DNA from 3 places in the Microbacterium soli genome. Region 2 is predicted to be linked to each of the others. Evidence: predicted binding sites of a transcription regulator. Region 2 holds the regulator's gene; each other region holds the start of a gene.
What was found. Region 2 encodes HrcA, which represses chaperone genes, less so after heat shock. Its sites were predicted from a motif close to TTNGCACTCGNNNNNNNCGAGTGCNAA; they were not measured.

Region 1: groES (co-chaperone GroES) is a predicted target of HrcA. The motif match lies at 2,190-2,216, and genes of this name have one in related genera.
Region 3: groL (chaperonin GroEL) is a predicted target of HrcA. The motif match lies at 1,686-1,712, and genes of this name have one in related genera.

The regions. Positions count from the first base shown of each region.
Region 1 is NZ_BAABCP010000001.1:668,388-673,026, reverse strand. Features, by position in the region: gene ABD770_RS03105 (hypothetical protein) at 1-849, shown strand, start outside; gene ABD770_RS03100 (THUMP-like domain-containing protein) at 900-2,105, opposite strand; gene groES (co-chaperone GroES) at 2,301-2,597, shown strand; gene rarD (EamA family transporter RarD) at 2,696-3,607, shown strand; gene ABD770_RS03085 (ABC transporter substrate-binding protein) at 3,771-4,639, shown strand, end outside.
Region 2 is NZ_BAABCP010000002.1:468,722-473,360, forward strand. Features, by position in the region: gene dnaJ (molecular chaperone DnaJ) at 1-823, opposite strand, end outside; gene hrcA (heat-inducible transcriptional repressor HrcA) at 867-1,910, opposite strand; gene hemW (radical SAM family heme chaperone HemW) at 1,992-3,233, opposite strand; gene ABD770_RS14555 (DUF1990 domain-containing protein) at 3,233-3,883, opposite strand; gene lepA (translation elongation factor 4) at 3,938-4,639, opposite strand, start outside.
Region 3 is NZ_BAABCP010000001.1:2,120,241-2,124,879, reverse strand. Features, by position in the region: gene groL (chaperonin GroEL) at 31-1,650, opposite strand; gene ABD770_RS09980 (LytR C-terminal domain-containing protein) at 1,779-2,369, opposite strand; gene ABD770_RS09975 (FAD-dependent oxidoreductase) at 2,435-3,949, opposite strand; gene ABD770_RS09970 (TetR/AcrR family transcriptional regulator) at 4,036-4,639, shown strand, end outside.

The DNA of each region.
Region 1 (4,639 bases), on a different contig from region 2:
CCGGCTCAGCCCGGCATCCGTCGGCGCTCCCGTCTGCTGATCCCCCTGGTCGCCGTCGTCGCGCTCGTGCTCGGCCTCGGCATCGCCCGCCTGGTCTTCTCGCCAGAGGCGCCCGCCGGGCCACCTGAGATGACGGCCGCGCAGCAGCAGCTCCAGGGCGAGCTCGACGCGCAGGGCGACTTCGACCCCGGATCGCTCGCTTTCGCGGGCGAGAAGCAGGGCGCCGCCGTGTGGACGGCCGCGCGCGATGGGGATCGCTGCGTGGTCATGGTCGTCGGCGAGGAGCACGGCATCCAGTGCGACGATCCCGAGCGCGGCAGCTTCGGCAACGGGATCATCGCCACGCAGGTGGAACGGGCCACGGACGACGCGGTCACGTACTACACGGCCTATCTCGCCCGGGTGGTGTCCGGAGAATGGGCCGTGATGCTCGAGCGCTGGGACATGGGCCCGGAAACCGCGTGGATCCACCAGTACTCCGACCAGGAGCGCGCACTCCTGCGCGTGCTGGAGGACGAGGGGTTCGGCCTCCGGAACCTGAGCATCGTCGGCTACGACGGCGACCTGCCCGTGTTCGTGTCGACGGGCGACGAGCAGTGCGTGGCGGTCGTCGACCCCGACACGCTCGTCGCGGACCGCAGCTGCTCGCCCTCGCGCGAAGGCACGACGCTCGCCGAGGGGACGGTCGAGCTCGGGCACGGGCACAGCCTGTACAGCGTGACCTGGACGAGGTGGCGTGGCCCGATCCTCACGATCACCGAGCTCACGAAGCGTGCGAACGTCGTCGGCTGCGATGCCCCGACGGGCGCCTGCACGGCCATCGACGACAGGACCGGCGACATCGGCTGACCGGTGCGGACCGGCGTCCGGTCGGCCGGTCGGGCCGGTCGTGGTGCGTGTCAGACCCGGTCGGCGAGGATCGCGATGCGGCCCTCGGGAGTGCGCGTGAGGATCAGCACGGCCTCCTGCGAGCCGCGCAGGCTGAGCCTCTTCCGGAACGTCGCGGGGTCGATGTCCATCCCGCGCTTCTTGATCTCCAGACGGCCGATGTCATGGGCGCGCAGCGCCGCGTTGATGGTCTTCGCATGCGCGGGCATGGTCTCGCGCACCCGGAACGACTGCACGAACGGGCTCGTCACCGCGGAGTCCCCCGTGAGATACGCGATCCTCCCATCGAGCATGCCGGCCTCCAGCATCCGCCCCGCGTCGCCGATGAGACGCGCGCGGATCACCGCCCCGTCGGGCTCGTGCAGGAAGGCGCCGAGGGCGCGCACCGGCACGTCCTCGGCATCCGCCGCTGCCGTCAGCTCGTGCGACCGTCCGCCGGAGACGACGAGTGCCGCGCGCCGGACACCCTCGCGGGCGAGCGGGCCGCTCCACAGCACCAGCTCGACCACGCTGCCGTCGACGCTCACCCACTGCGCCTCGACGTCGTGGGGGATGAGATCGCGGTCCATCCCCGGCCCCAGCTTGATGCCGGTCGGGTGCGTGCGCGCGACGTCGAGGCACCAGCCCAGTCCCGGCGACCAGTCGGATGCCGCCAGCCGACGCGTCTCGCTGTGCCCGGCCGTGCGGCGGGCCGGGTCCAGCCACACCGCCCGCGTGCCCGGGTGCGTCGCCGGGCCCGCGTCCACGGCGTCCTCGGCGAAGCCCCTGCGCACGTCGACATCCTCTCCGAAAGGAGCCAGGTTGTACGCCGCGATGCCCGCGGTCACCTCGTCAGCGTCCATCGCCGTGACCTTCAGTCCCGCGCCGGCGAAGGCCAGGCTGTCGCCGCCGATCCCGCAGCCCAGGTCGGCGACCTCGGTGATGCCGGCCTGCCGCATGCGGGCCGCGTGCAGGGAAGCGACGTTCAGCCTGGTGGCCTGTTCGAGACCGGCCCGGGTGAACAGCATCCGTGCGGCGAACTCACCGAACTTCGCCTGCGCTCGCGCGCGCAGATGCGCCTGCCCGACCACCGCGGAGACCAGGTCGGGGGAGTGCCCGGCGGCGCGCAGCCGCGACACGGCGCGGGTCGCTTCCGCGGAGGAGCCGATCGATCCCAGCTCGTCGAGCAGGTCGAGTCCTTCGTGGGTGAGCAGCGCCGTCAGCTCGGAGATCTCCACCGTGCAAGCCTATGTCCGGCGCGTCCGGTCGCCTCCTTGACGCGGAGGCGACGACCCGCGACAGGGGAACCGGAACGCGAAGAACTGGCACTCGCATTGCGTGAGTGCCAGCGCACGGCCTACACTGGAGTTAGCACCCTCGGCATGAGAGTGCTAACAGTCTTCTGATCTCAGTCACGAAAGAAGAGGTACACCGTGTCGGTTTCCATCAAGCCGCTCGAGGACCGCATCGTCATCCAGCAGGTCGAGGCAGAGCAGACCACCGCCAGCGGTCTGGTCATCCCCGACACCGCCAAGGAGAAGCCCCAGGAGGGCGAGGTCGTGGCAGTGGGCCCCGGCCGCATCGACGACAACGGCAACCGCGTTCCGCTCGACGTCGCCGTGGGCGACCGCGTGCTCTACAGCAAGTACGGCGGAACCGAGGTGAAGTTCGGCGCTGACGAGTATCTCGTGCTCTCGGCCCGCGACGTCCTCGCGGTCGTCGTCCGCTGACGTTCTGACGCAAGTCCTCGAGGGGTCCGGATGCTGAGCATCCGGACCCCTCGTCGTCCCCGGGGCGTACGGCGGGGCCGCGCCGTTAGGCTTGGGCGGTGAGCACGAGATCCGCAGGCGCCCTGTACACGATCGGCGCCTACCTGCTGTGGGGCGTGTTCCCGCTGTACTTCATCGTGCTCGCCCCCACCGGGCCGTTCGAGGTGGTCGCCTGGCGGCTGCTGCTGACGCTCGTGTTCTGCATCCTGCTGCTGGCCGTCACGCGCGGGTGGGGGAGGCTGCGCGCCATCCGGCGGCAGCCGAGGCTGCTGGCGCTCAGTGCGCTCGCCGGCGCCCTCATCTACATCAACTGGCAGGTCTTCGTGATCGCCGCCATGAGCGAACAGGTCGTCGAGACCAGCCTGGGCTACTTCATCAACCCGATCTTCACGGTGCTGCTGGGCGTGCTCGTGCTGCACGAGCGCATCCGCCTCGCCCAGTGGATCGCGATCGGCATCGCCGCCGTCGCCGTCGCCGTGATCATCGTCGCCTACGGCTCCTTCCCGTGGATCGCGCTGTCGCTCACGGTCTCGTTCGGCCTGTACGGTCTGGTCAAGAAGAAGCTGGGGGTCGCGGTGGACGCCGTCAGCGGCCTGACCCTGGAGTCCTTCTGGCTCATCCCGATCGCCGCCGTCATCCTCCTCGTCGTCGGTCAGGGCGACGGGATCACGATGGGCACGGTCAGTCCGCTGCACACCGTGCTGCTGTCGTGCGCGGGCATCGCGACGGCGGTGCCGCTGCTGCTGTTCGCCGCGGGCACGAGGCGTGTGGACCTGTCGCTGGTCGGCATGATCCAGTTCATCACGCCGATCCTGCAGTTCCTGCTGGGCTGGGCGGTGCTGGGCGAGCCGATGCCCGCCGAGCGCTGGATCGGGTTCGTCCTCGTGTGGGTCGCGATGGCGGTGTTCATCACCGACCTCGTCGTGCAGAAGAGCCGTGGCCGGCGCGCGGAGCCCGCGCGGCTGGTGTGACGCCCGCACGGCCGGCGCGAACCCCTCGCGTCCGGTGTCGGCGATCGCCCAGCGGATCGTTAGGCGACCGAGACACGTCCGGTTACAGGTCCGGCCGCGGAACCGAATAGGCTGAAACACATCCGAAGGTGGTAATCCACGTTCAGTTACGCAAGGGAGCAACATGAACGCATTGAGGAGCTCGCGATCGGCGAGAATCTTCGCGGGGATCGCGCTGCTCAGCGCCTCCGCAATGGTGGTCGCGGGCTGCAGCAGCACGCCTGCCGAGACCCCGGACGGCAATGACGGCGGTGACGCGAAGCCCGCTGCGGACCTCACGCTCAAGCTCGGGTCGCTGCTTCCGGTGACCGGGCAGCTGGCCTTCCTCGGGGCGCCGATGGAAGCCGGCGTCCAGCTGGCCGTCGACCAGATCAACGAGGCGGATGCGGGTATCACCGTCGACGTGTCCAACGCCGATGAGGGCGACCTCGACAACAAGGCGTACGAGACCTCGATCACCAAGCTCCAGGGCGAGGGCATCAACGCGCTCGTCGGCGCCGCGTCGTCGAGCGTCAGCAAGCTGATCCTCGACAGCAACGTCAACGCGGGCATCGTCATGGTCTCCCCGTCGAACACCTCTGCCGAGTTCACGGGCATCAACGACCTGTACTTCCGCACGGCGCCGAGCGACAACCTGCAGGGCGAGGTGCTGGCCAACGAGATCGCCGAGGACGGCGCCACCACCCTCGGCATCATCTACCAGAACGACCCGTACGGCACCGGTCTGGCAGAGGCCATCAAGAACACGTTCGAGGGAGCGGGCGGCAAGGTCGTCGCCGAGGCGTCGTACAACCAGGGCGACGGGCAGTTCAACGCGCAGGTCTCCGAGATCGCCGCGGCGAACCCCGAGGCCGTCGCCATCGTCTCCTATGAGCAGTTCAAGACCATCGGCCCACTGCTGGGGGCGGCCGGAGTCGACACCAGCAAGCTGTACCTCGTCGACGGGAACCTCTCGAACTACGAGAAGGACAACCTGTCGATCAACCTCGAGGG
Region 2 (4,639 bases):
TGGTGCCGAGGATGGCATCCGCCATCGACACCTCGAGGGTCGCCAGCAGATCATCGCCGTCGCGGCTGAACACCGGATGAGGGGCGACGGTCACCTCGACGTACAGGTCGCCGTTGGGGCCGCCGGCACGGCCGACGGCGCCCGAACCGGGCAGCTGCAGGCGAAGGCCGGTCTCGACGCCCGCCGGGATGTCGAGCGACACGGTGCGCCGGGTGCGCACCCTCCCCTGGCCCGCGCAGGCGCCGCACGGCGACTCGATCCGTGTGCCGAACCCCTCGCAGGAGCCGCACGGCTGCGTGGTGACGACGTTGCCGAGCAGGCTGCGCACCTGACGCTGCACGTGGCCGGAGCCGCCGCACACGTCGCACGTGGTCGGCGAGGTGCCGGGCTGGCAGCAGCTGCCCTGACAGGTCTCGCACAGCACGGCCGTGTCGACCTCGATATCGCGGTGCGCACCGAACACGACGTCGCCGAGCTCGAGGTCGACACGCACGAGGGCGTCCTCTCCGCGCTCGCGTCGCGATCGCGGACGGCCCGAGCGACCGCCTCCCGCCCCGCCGAAGAACGTCTCGAAGATGTCCCCGAAACCTCCGAAGCCCGCGAAGCCGCCGTCATGCTCGCCCCCACCCATGTCGTAGCGTCGGCGGGACTCCTCGTCTCCCAGCACGTCATAGGCGTGCGTGACGAGCTTGAACCTCTCGGAGGCCTCGGCCCCCGGGTTCACGTCGGGGTGCAGCTGCCGCGCGAGCTTGCGGTACGCCTTCTTGATCTCCTCCTGGGAAGCGTCACGGGACACCCCGAGGACTTCATAATGGTCCGCCACGATCACCTTTCTGCGTGTGCGTGCGTGTGTGCGGCCGTCCGCATCAGCGGGCGGCTCCGTCCTCCTCGAGCAGGCGCGACAGGTAGCGCGCCACCGCGCGGGCCGCGGCGAGGTTGCTCGGGTAGTCCATCCGGGTCGGCCCCATGACGCCGACGCGCGCCATCCCGCCGGGGGTGGCGTAGTTGCTGGCGACGATGGAGGCCTCCCCGAGCCCGAACGGCGCGTTCTCGGTGCCGATGCTGGTGGCCAGACCGTGCTCGTCGGTGACCATCTCGCTCATCAGCCGCAGCAATGTCACCTGCTCCTCGATGGCCTCCAGGAGCGGATGGATGCTGCCGCGGAAGTCCTGCTCGCGGCGTGCGAGGGTCGCCGCCCCCGCCATCACCAGTCGCTCGTGCCGGAACTCCGCGAGCTCCTCGGAGATGACCCCGGTCAGCGCCTGCAGCGCAGGCTGCAGACGCGGTGCCGTCGTGATCCGCTCCGCACCGCCCGGCTGCTGGATCCGCTCGGCCGCCTCGCTGACGGCACGACCGGTGATGAGTGATGCCAGTCGGGCCCGCAGCACGGCTGTGTCGGCCTCGTCGAGATCGACCGGCAGCGGGGCGATCCGCTGCGAGACGCCACCGGCGTCGGTCACGAGCACCACCAGCATCCGGTCGGATGCCAGGGCCACCAGCTCGATGTGGGTGATGTTCGCCTGCGCGAAGGAGGGGTACTGCGCGAGCGCCACCTGACCGGTCAGCCGCGTCAGCACGCGCACGGTGCGCGCCATCAGGTCGTCGAGATCGGCGGGGTCGGACAGGAACGTCTCGATGGCGTTGCGCTGGCCGGCCGAGAGCGGGCGCACCTGCGCGAGATGGTCGACGAAGACCCGGTACCCCTTGTCGGTGGGCACCCGTCCCGACGAGGTGTGCGGCGCGACGATGAGCTCCTCGTCCTCCAGCTGCGCCATGTCGTTGCGGATGGTCGCGGCGGAGACGCCGAAGGCGTGCCGCTCGACGATCGCCCTGCTTCCCACCGGCTCGTGGGTGGCGACGTAGTCCTGCACGATCGCGCGGAGGACTTCGAGTCCTCGTTCTGTGACCATCATCCCTCCCGCTGGCACTCCAACCTTCCGAGTGCCAATCCTACCCGCTCGCGAAGCCGAGGAGCCCGGGAGCGGCGGGTGTCAGTCCGTGAGCGCGCGCACGACGGCATCCGCCAGCAGCCGCCCGCGCAGGGTCAGGCGCACCCGCCTGTCGCGCAGCGCGGAGGCCGGATCGATCAGTCCGTCGGAGATCAGCTCGGCGACGCGCCCACGGTGGCTCTCGGCGATATCGGCGATGGACAGGCCCTCGGCGAGCCTGCTGCGCAGCAGCACGCGCTCCAGGGTGCGCGCCTGCGCGTCCGGCTGCTCGCGTCCTGCGGCGGGCGACTCCTCGAGCGCGAGGCGCTGTGCGTATGCTGCGGGGTGCTTCACGTTCCACCAGCGCACCCCCGCGACGTGGCTGTGCGCGCCGGGCCCGAAGCCCCACCAGTCGTATCCCCGCCAGTACGCCAGATTGTGGCGGGATCTGTGCGGGGAGGGCGTCGCGGAACCGGCGTCCGACCTGGCCCAGTTGCTGACCTCATACCACGAGAACCCCGCGTCGGTCAGCCGCCGATCCGCGCTCTCATACATGTCGGCCTGCAGATCGTCATCGGGAGCGGGCACCTCGCCGCGTCGGATCTGACGGGCCAGCTTCGTGCCGTCCTCGATGATGAGGGCGTAGGCGGAGATGTGATCGGGTTCCAGCTCCAGTGCGGCCTCCAGCGAGCGCTCCCAGTCCGCAAGCGTCTCGCCGGGCGCGCCGTAGATGAGGTCGACACTCACCGCGAGCCCCGCGGCGCGCGCGGCCTGCACGGCCGTGCGCACGTTCTCGGGTCGATGGGTGCGATCCAGCGCCGCCAGCACGTGCGGGACGGCGGACTGCATGCCGATGGAGAGCCGGTTCACGCCGGCCTCGCGCAGCGTGTCGACGACCTCGGGCGTGACGGTGTCGGGGTTCGCCTCAACGGTCACCTCCGCGCCCTCCCGGATGCCGAACGCACCGGTGGCCGCGTGCAGCATGCGCGCCAGATCGCCGGGGGGCAGCAGCGTGGGCGTGCCCCCTCCGAAGAAGACGGTGTCCATCGGTCGCAGTGCGCCGACGTCCGTCAGCACGCGGCGGGCGAGATCGATCTCACGGATCAGCGTGTCGGCGTACTCGTCCTGCCGCGCCCCGCGCAGCTCGGTCGCGGTGTACGTGTTGAAGTCGCAGTAGCCGCATCGGACGCGGCAGAACGGCACATGAAGGTACGCGGAGAACGGCGTCGACGCGTCGACGCGCACGGTGGAGGGAAGACGACCGTCGGAGGGCGCCGGATCTCCCTCCGGCAACGGCCCGCCCATCAGACGGGTGTCGCGTACAGCGGCGAGATGGCCCGCAGGTAGCGGGAGAACAGCTCTCGCCGACGACGACGCACCATGCCGGGAAGCCGGTACATCACCGAGGTGGGCGAGTCGAAGGCGCGCACGGTGAACCACACCTCGTCCGTGTCGTCACGCCAGTCGATGTCGAACGATTCCTCACCGCTGACCACGGATCCGCCGACGGTGCCCAGCACGAAGCCGATGCGGCGCCGCTCCTCCGTGACCGAGATGACGCGAAGCTCGGCGTCCGCCCGCATGCCCTTCACACGGCCGCGCACTCTGAGCGTCATCCCGGGGGCCACCAGCGGCGTGCCCTCCGCGTCGTAGCGCTGCTCGACATGGCTGCGGCTGGGCGCGATCGGCACGCCGTCGGCGTCGAAGCTCACGCCGGTGTACATGTCCCCGGCGGCAGGGCGCACGTCGCTCAGCTGGAGCCCGGCCGCGCGCTGCGCGGTCCATGACAGCAGCGCCTCGCCCGCCGAGCGGAACCGCTCCTCACCGCTGCCGATGCGCCAGGACTCCTCCGCCGGGATGCTGTGCTCCGGCGGGTAGTGCATGAGGTCGGGCGCACGAGTCGCACCGACCGCGGCGTAGTCCACCGTGCCTTCTCGGAATGTCCCGCGACGCATGAGCACCAGCCTAGGCGACCAGCCTGGGTGCGACGCGCAGACAGGTCGCCGTTTCTACTTCTTGGCCTTGCCCTCGACGTCGCCGGACAGCGCGGCGATGAACGCCTCCTGCGGCACCTCGACGCGGCCGACCATCTTCATCCGCTTCTTGCCCTCCTTCTGCTTCTCCAGCAGCTTGCGCTTACGGCTGATGTCCCCGCCGTAGCACTTCGCGAGCACGTCCTTGCGGATCGCGCGGATGGTCTCGCGCGCGATGATGCGCGCACCGATGGCCGCTTGGATCGGCACTTCGAACTGCTGGCGCGGGATGAGCTTGCGCAGCCGCTCCGCCATCATGGTGCCGTAGGCGTACGCCTTGTCGCGGTGCACGATCGAGCTGAACGCGTCGACCTTCTCCCCCTGCAGGAGGATGTCGACCTTGACGAGGTCGGCCTCCTGCGAACCCGCCGGCTCGTAGTCCAGGGATGCGTACCCCTGGGTCTTGGACTTGAGCTGGTCGAAGAAGTCGAAGACGATCTCGCCGAGGGGCATGTTGTACCGCAGCTCGACGCGCTCCTCGGAGAGGTACTCCATGCCCAGCAGGGAGCCGCGCCGGGACTGGCACAGCTCCATGACCGTGCCGACATAGTCCTTGGGCAGCAGGATGGCGGTCTTCACCATGGGCTCGGACACGGAGGCGACCCGGCCGTCCGGGTATTCGCTGGGGTTGGTGACCACGACCGTCTCCCCCGTGTCGGTGGTGACCTCGTACACGAC
Region 3 (4,639 bases), on a different contig from region 2:
GGGGGCGTTCCGTCTGTCGATCAGCCGGACTCAGAAGTCCATGCCGCCGCTGGGGTCTGCGGCCGGAGCGGCCGGAGCCTTCTCGGGCTTGTCGGCGACGACCGCCTCGGTGGTGAGGAACAGGCCGGCGATGGACGCCGCGTTCTGCAGCGCCGAGCGGGTGACCTTGGCCGGGTCGATGATCCCCTGTGCGAACATGTCGCCGTACTCGCCGGTGGCCGCGTTCAGGCCCTGGCCGGCCGGGAGCTCGGACACCTTGTTCGAGACGACACCCGGCTCGAGACCGGCGTTGAGGGCGATCTGCTTGAGCGGAGCCTCGATGGCGACCTTGACGATCGACGCACCGGTGGCCTCGTCGCCGGAGAGCTCGAGACCCTCGAGCGCCTTGGCCGCCTGGATCAGCGCGACGCCACCACCCGCGACGATGCCCTCCTCGACGGCGGCCTTCGCGTTGCGGACGGCGTCCTCGATGCGGTGCTTGCGCTCCTTGAGCTCGACCTCGGTGGCCGCACCCGCCTTGATGACGGCCACGCCGCCGGCGAGCTTGGCGAGGCGCTCCTGGAGCTTCTCGCGGTCGTAGTCGCTGTCGGTGTTGTCGATCTCGCGTCGGATCTGCGTCACGCGGCCCTCGATCGCAGACGCCTCTCCGGCGCCCTCGACGATGGTGGTCTCATCCTTGGTGATGATGACCTTGCGCGCACGCCCCAGAAGGTCGAGCGTGGTGTTCTCGAGCTTGAGACCGACCTCTTCGGTGATGACCTGGCCACCGGTGAGGATCGCGATGTCCTGCAGCTGAGCCTTGCGGCGGTCACCGAAGCCGGGGGCCTTGACGGCGGCCGACTTGAAGATGCCGCGGATCTTGTTGAGCACGAGCGTCGCGAGGGCCTCGCCCTCGACGTCCTCGGCGATGATGACGAGCTCCTTGCCGTCCTGGATCACCTTGTCGACGACGGGCAGCAGGTCCTTGATGTTGCCGATCTTCTGGTTGGCGATGAGGATGTACGGGTCCTCGAAGACGGCCTCCTGGCGCTCCGCGTCCGTGACGAAGTACGGGTTCAGGTAGCCCTTGTCGAAGCGCATTCCCTCGGTGAGCTCGAGCTCGGTGCCGAACTGCTGCGCCTCCTCGACGGTGACCACGCCCTCCTTGCCGACCTTGTCGATCGCCTCGGCGATGAGCTCGCCGATCTCGGAGTCGGCGGCGGAGATGGACGCGGTGGCGGCGATCTCCTCCTTCGACTCGATCTCCTTGGCGCTGGCGAGCAGGTCGGTGGTGATGGCCGCGACGGCCTTCTCGATACCGCGCTTGAGGGCGATCGGGTCGGCGCCGGCTGCGACGTTGCGCAGACCCTCGCGGACCAGAGCCTGAGCGAGGACGGTGGCGGTGGTCGTTCCGTCACCGGCGACGTCGTCGGTCTTCTTGGCGACCTCCTTGACGAGTTCCGCGCCGATCTTCTCGTACGGGTCGTCGAGCTCGATCTCCTTGGCGATCGACACACCGTCGTTCGTGATGGTGGGGGCGCCCCACTTCTTCTCCAGCACGACGTTGCGACCGCGCGGGCCGAGGGTCACCTTGACGGCGTCGGCCAGGGTGTTCAGGCCGCGCTCGAGGCCGCGACGGGCCTCCTCATCGAAAGCGATGATCTTTGCCATGAGTCTTTCGTCCCTCCCGGACGTAGGCGATGAATTTAGCACTCAGGGTGATCGAGTGCTAATACTCAGTCTGGCACTCGACCCATGAGAGTGCAAGCCGTCGGCAGTCGGAGTTCGCCCAGCGCGGATCAGCCCGCCGGAGTCTCCTCCCCGCCGCCCGGCGAGGGCTCCGCGGTCTCCACCCGGTCCATGCCGATCACGACGGTCAGCTGGGGGGACCCGCTGACATTGAGCGGCGCGTAGTGGTCGCTCTGCTCGGCCTTCACACCGCCCAGCAGCTCGGCCACGCCCAGTGCCGCCGCCTCGTCCGCCTTCTCCACGTAGAACACCGTCGTCTCGGGGAACTCCGACGTCGACCCTCCGTTGCCGAGCACGTCCGACTCCTGCCATCCGTGGTCGATGAGCGTCTTCCGGACGGTGGCGACGGCACCGGCCTGGGGCGTGGCGTTGAGGATGAGCACCCGATAGGAGGTGTCGACCTCGGCCAGCACGCCCTGCGTCTGCTGGGGCTCGGCGGGCGCGGCTGTGCCGAACGGGTCGATCCTGCCCATCAGCACGAGGGAGATGAAGATGCCCGCGGCGATGAGCACCAGCGCGATCGCTGCGGACCACAGCAGGGTGACCGGGCCGTTGATGCCCGGCTGCTCGGCGCGGTGCGCACCGACGCGCCCTCCGGTGCGGGGGACGTCGTCGAATCGGTCGCGGGGAGGCTGGGGCACCCCTCGATGCTAACCGTTCTTCCCCGGCGGATCGCGAACGGACAGGCGAGGGAGGACCGCCGATCTCAACGAGCCGATGGCTCCCCTCGGTCGATCGCCGCGAGGTGGTCGGAGATCATCCGCAGATCGCCGCCGTCGGAGATCATGCCGATATGGCCGTCGGGACGGATCAGGACGAGGGCGCCCTCGCGTGCGCCGTACGCAGCGGCGAGCTGGCCCGCGGCATCAGCGATCTCGCCGATCCGGGTGGGCTCTGCCACGACCTCCAGCGTGTCCAGTCCGAGGGACGGCGCGGCGACCCCCGCGACCGGGCCGAAGCTCAGCAGCGTGAACCGGCCGCCGGCGGTGAGATCGAAGAGGCGATGCATGCCGTCGACGCCGCGCAGCCCGGTGGCGTCGGGCGCACGGTCTCCGGCGCGCAGCAGAGCGTCGCCGCCACGGTCGTCGCGCGAGAGCCATGAGCCGCGATAGCCGACATCCAGCTGCAGCGTGCCCGCAGTGCGTCCGGTCGACATGCCGCCGCGCGCGATCGTCCGCGCCAGCCGCGCGTCGGAGGCCGCGAGCACTCCGGCGGCGATCGGCCGACGCTCGGCCTCGTAGCTGTCCAGCAGCTCCGGCGCAGCGCCTCGCGCGACCGCCGCGAGCTTCCAGCCGAGGTTGTGGGCGTCCTGGATGCCGGTGTTCATCCCCTGCCCGCCGGCCGGTGAGTGGATGTGCGCGGCATCACCGGCGAGGAGGACGCGACCGTCGCGGTAGTGCTCGGCGAGGCGCGCATTGGCGCGCCAGAGTGTCGCCCACTCCGGCTCGTGCAACCGGAGGTCGCCGCGGCCGGTGCGCTGCTCGAGGATGGTCTGGAGGTTCACCAGGCCGAGCCCGGGATCCTGCCCGGGAGCGATGCTCGCCTGATACTGGAACAACTCGGTGGACGGCAGGGGGCACAGGGTCACCATGCCCTCCGGATGCCGCCACATGTGCCAGGCGTCCCGGTCGAGCCCATCGACCGCGATGTCGGCGACGATCATCCGGATCTCGTCACGCGTCTCGCCCACGAAGGCGATGCCGGACTGCTTGCGGACGATGCTGTGGCCGCCGTCGGCGCCGACCAGCCAGTGCGCCGTGATGGTCTCGGTCGTGCCGCCCACGGCGACCGTGGCCGTCACCCCGGCATCCGTCTGCTCGAACGCGGTCAGCGCGGTGCCGAACTCGACCACGCCGCCGAGTTCGACGAGCCGAGCGCGCAGCGCCTCTTCGACGCGCCACTCCGGGATGGTCAGACTGGTCGTGTACGGGATGTCGGGGCGGTTCCTGAGCTCGGCGGGCTCACCACCGCCGACCTTCACCGCACCATCCGGTCCGGTGGAGCGCATCGGCATCGCGAAGCGGCCGTGCGCGATCACGCGGTCGGCGATCCCGAGATCCTCGAACACCTCGATCGTGCGCGGCTGGACGCCCTTGCCGCGGGAGCCGCGCTGCGGCCCTTCTGCTGCCTCGATCAGGCGGAATGACACGCCGCGACGGGCGAGTTCGATGGCGAGGGTCAAGCCGGTCGGCCCGGCGCCGACGATCAGAGCAGTGGTCATTTCATATCCTTCTTAAGAGTTGAATACTTCTCTTAAGAGAGTAAGACGACTTGCTAAGAAAAGCAAACATATCTTAAATTGGAGGGATGACGGATTCTGCGGACGCGGCGCCACGCCGGCGCCGGCGTGGCGCCGCGCTTGAAGCCGCACTGCTGGATGCGGCATGGGATGAGCTCGTCGCGACCGGATTCGCGAGGCTCACGATGGAATCCATCGCGGCGCGCGCGAACACCGGGGTCGCCGTGCTGTACCGCCGCTGGGCGAACAAGGATGAGCTGGTGCTGGCCGCTCTCGAGCGCTACCGCAGCACCCATACCTTCGAGCTGCCCGACAACGGCACACTGCGCGACGACCTCATCGACGCACTCACCGGGATGTCGGCATCCGGCTCCACCTTCTTCGCGATCGCGGCCGCGACCATGTTCACCGGTCTGATCACCACGGGCGGGCTCACGCCGGCGCAGGTGCGCGACCGCGTCTTCGGAGAGCAACGGCTCGCTCGCGTGCGCACCATCTACCAGCGCGCGCACGACCGCGGCGAACTCGACCTCGCGCGGGTTCCCTCCGCAGTGCTCGCCATGCCCTTCGACCTCGTGCGCCACGACCTGCTCATGGATCTGAAGCCGCTCCCGCCGGAGCGCATCCGTTCGATCGTCGACGACCTGTTCCTGCCGCTGATCGCCGCGCACT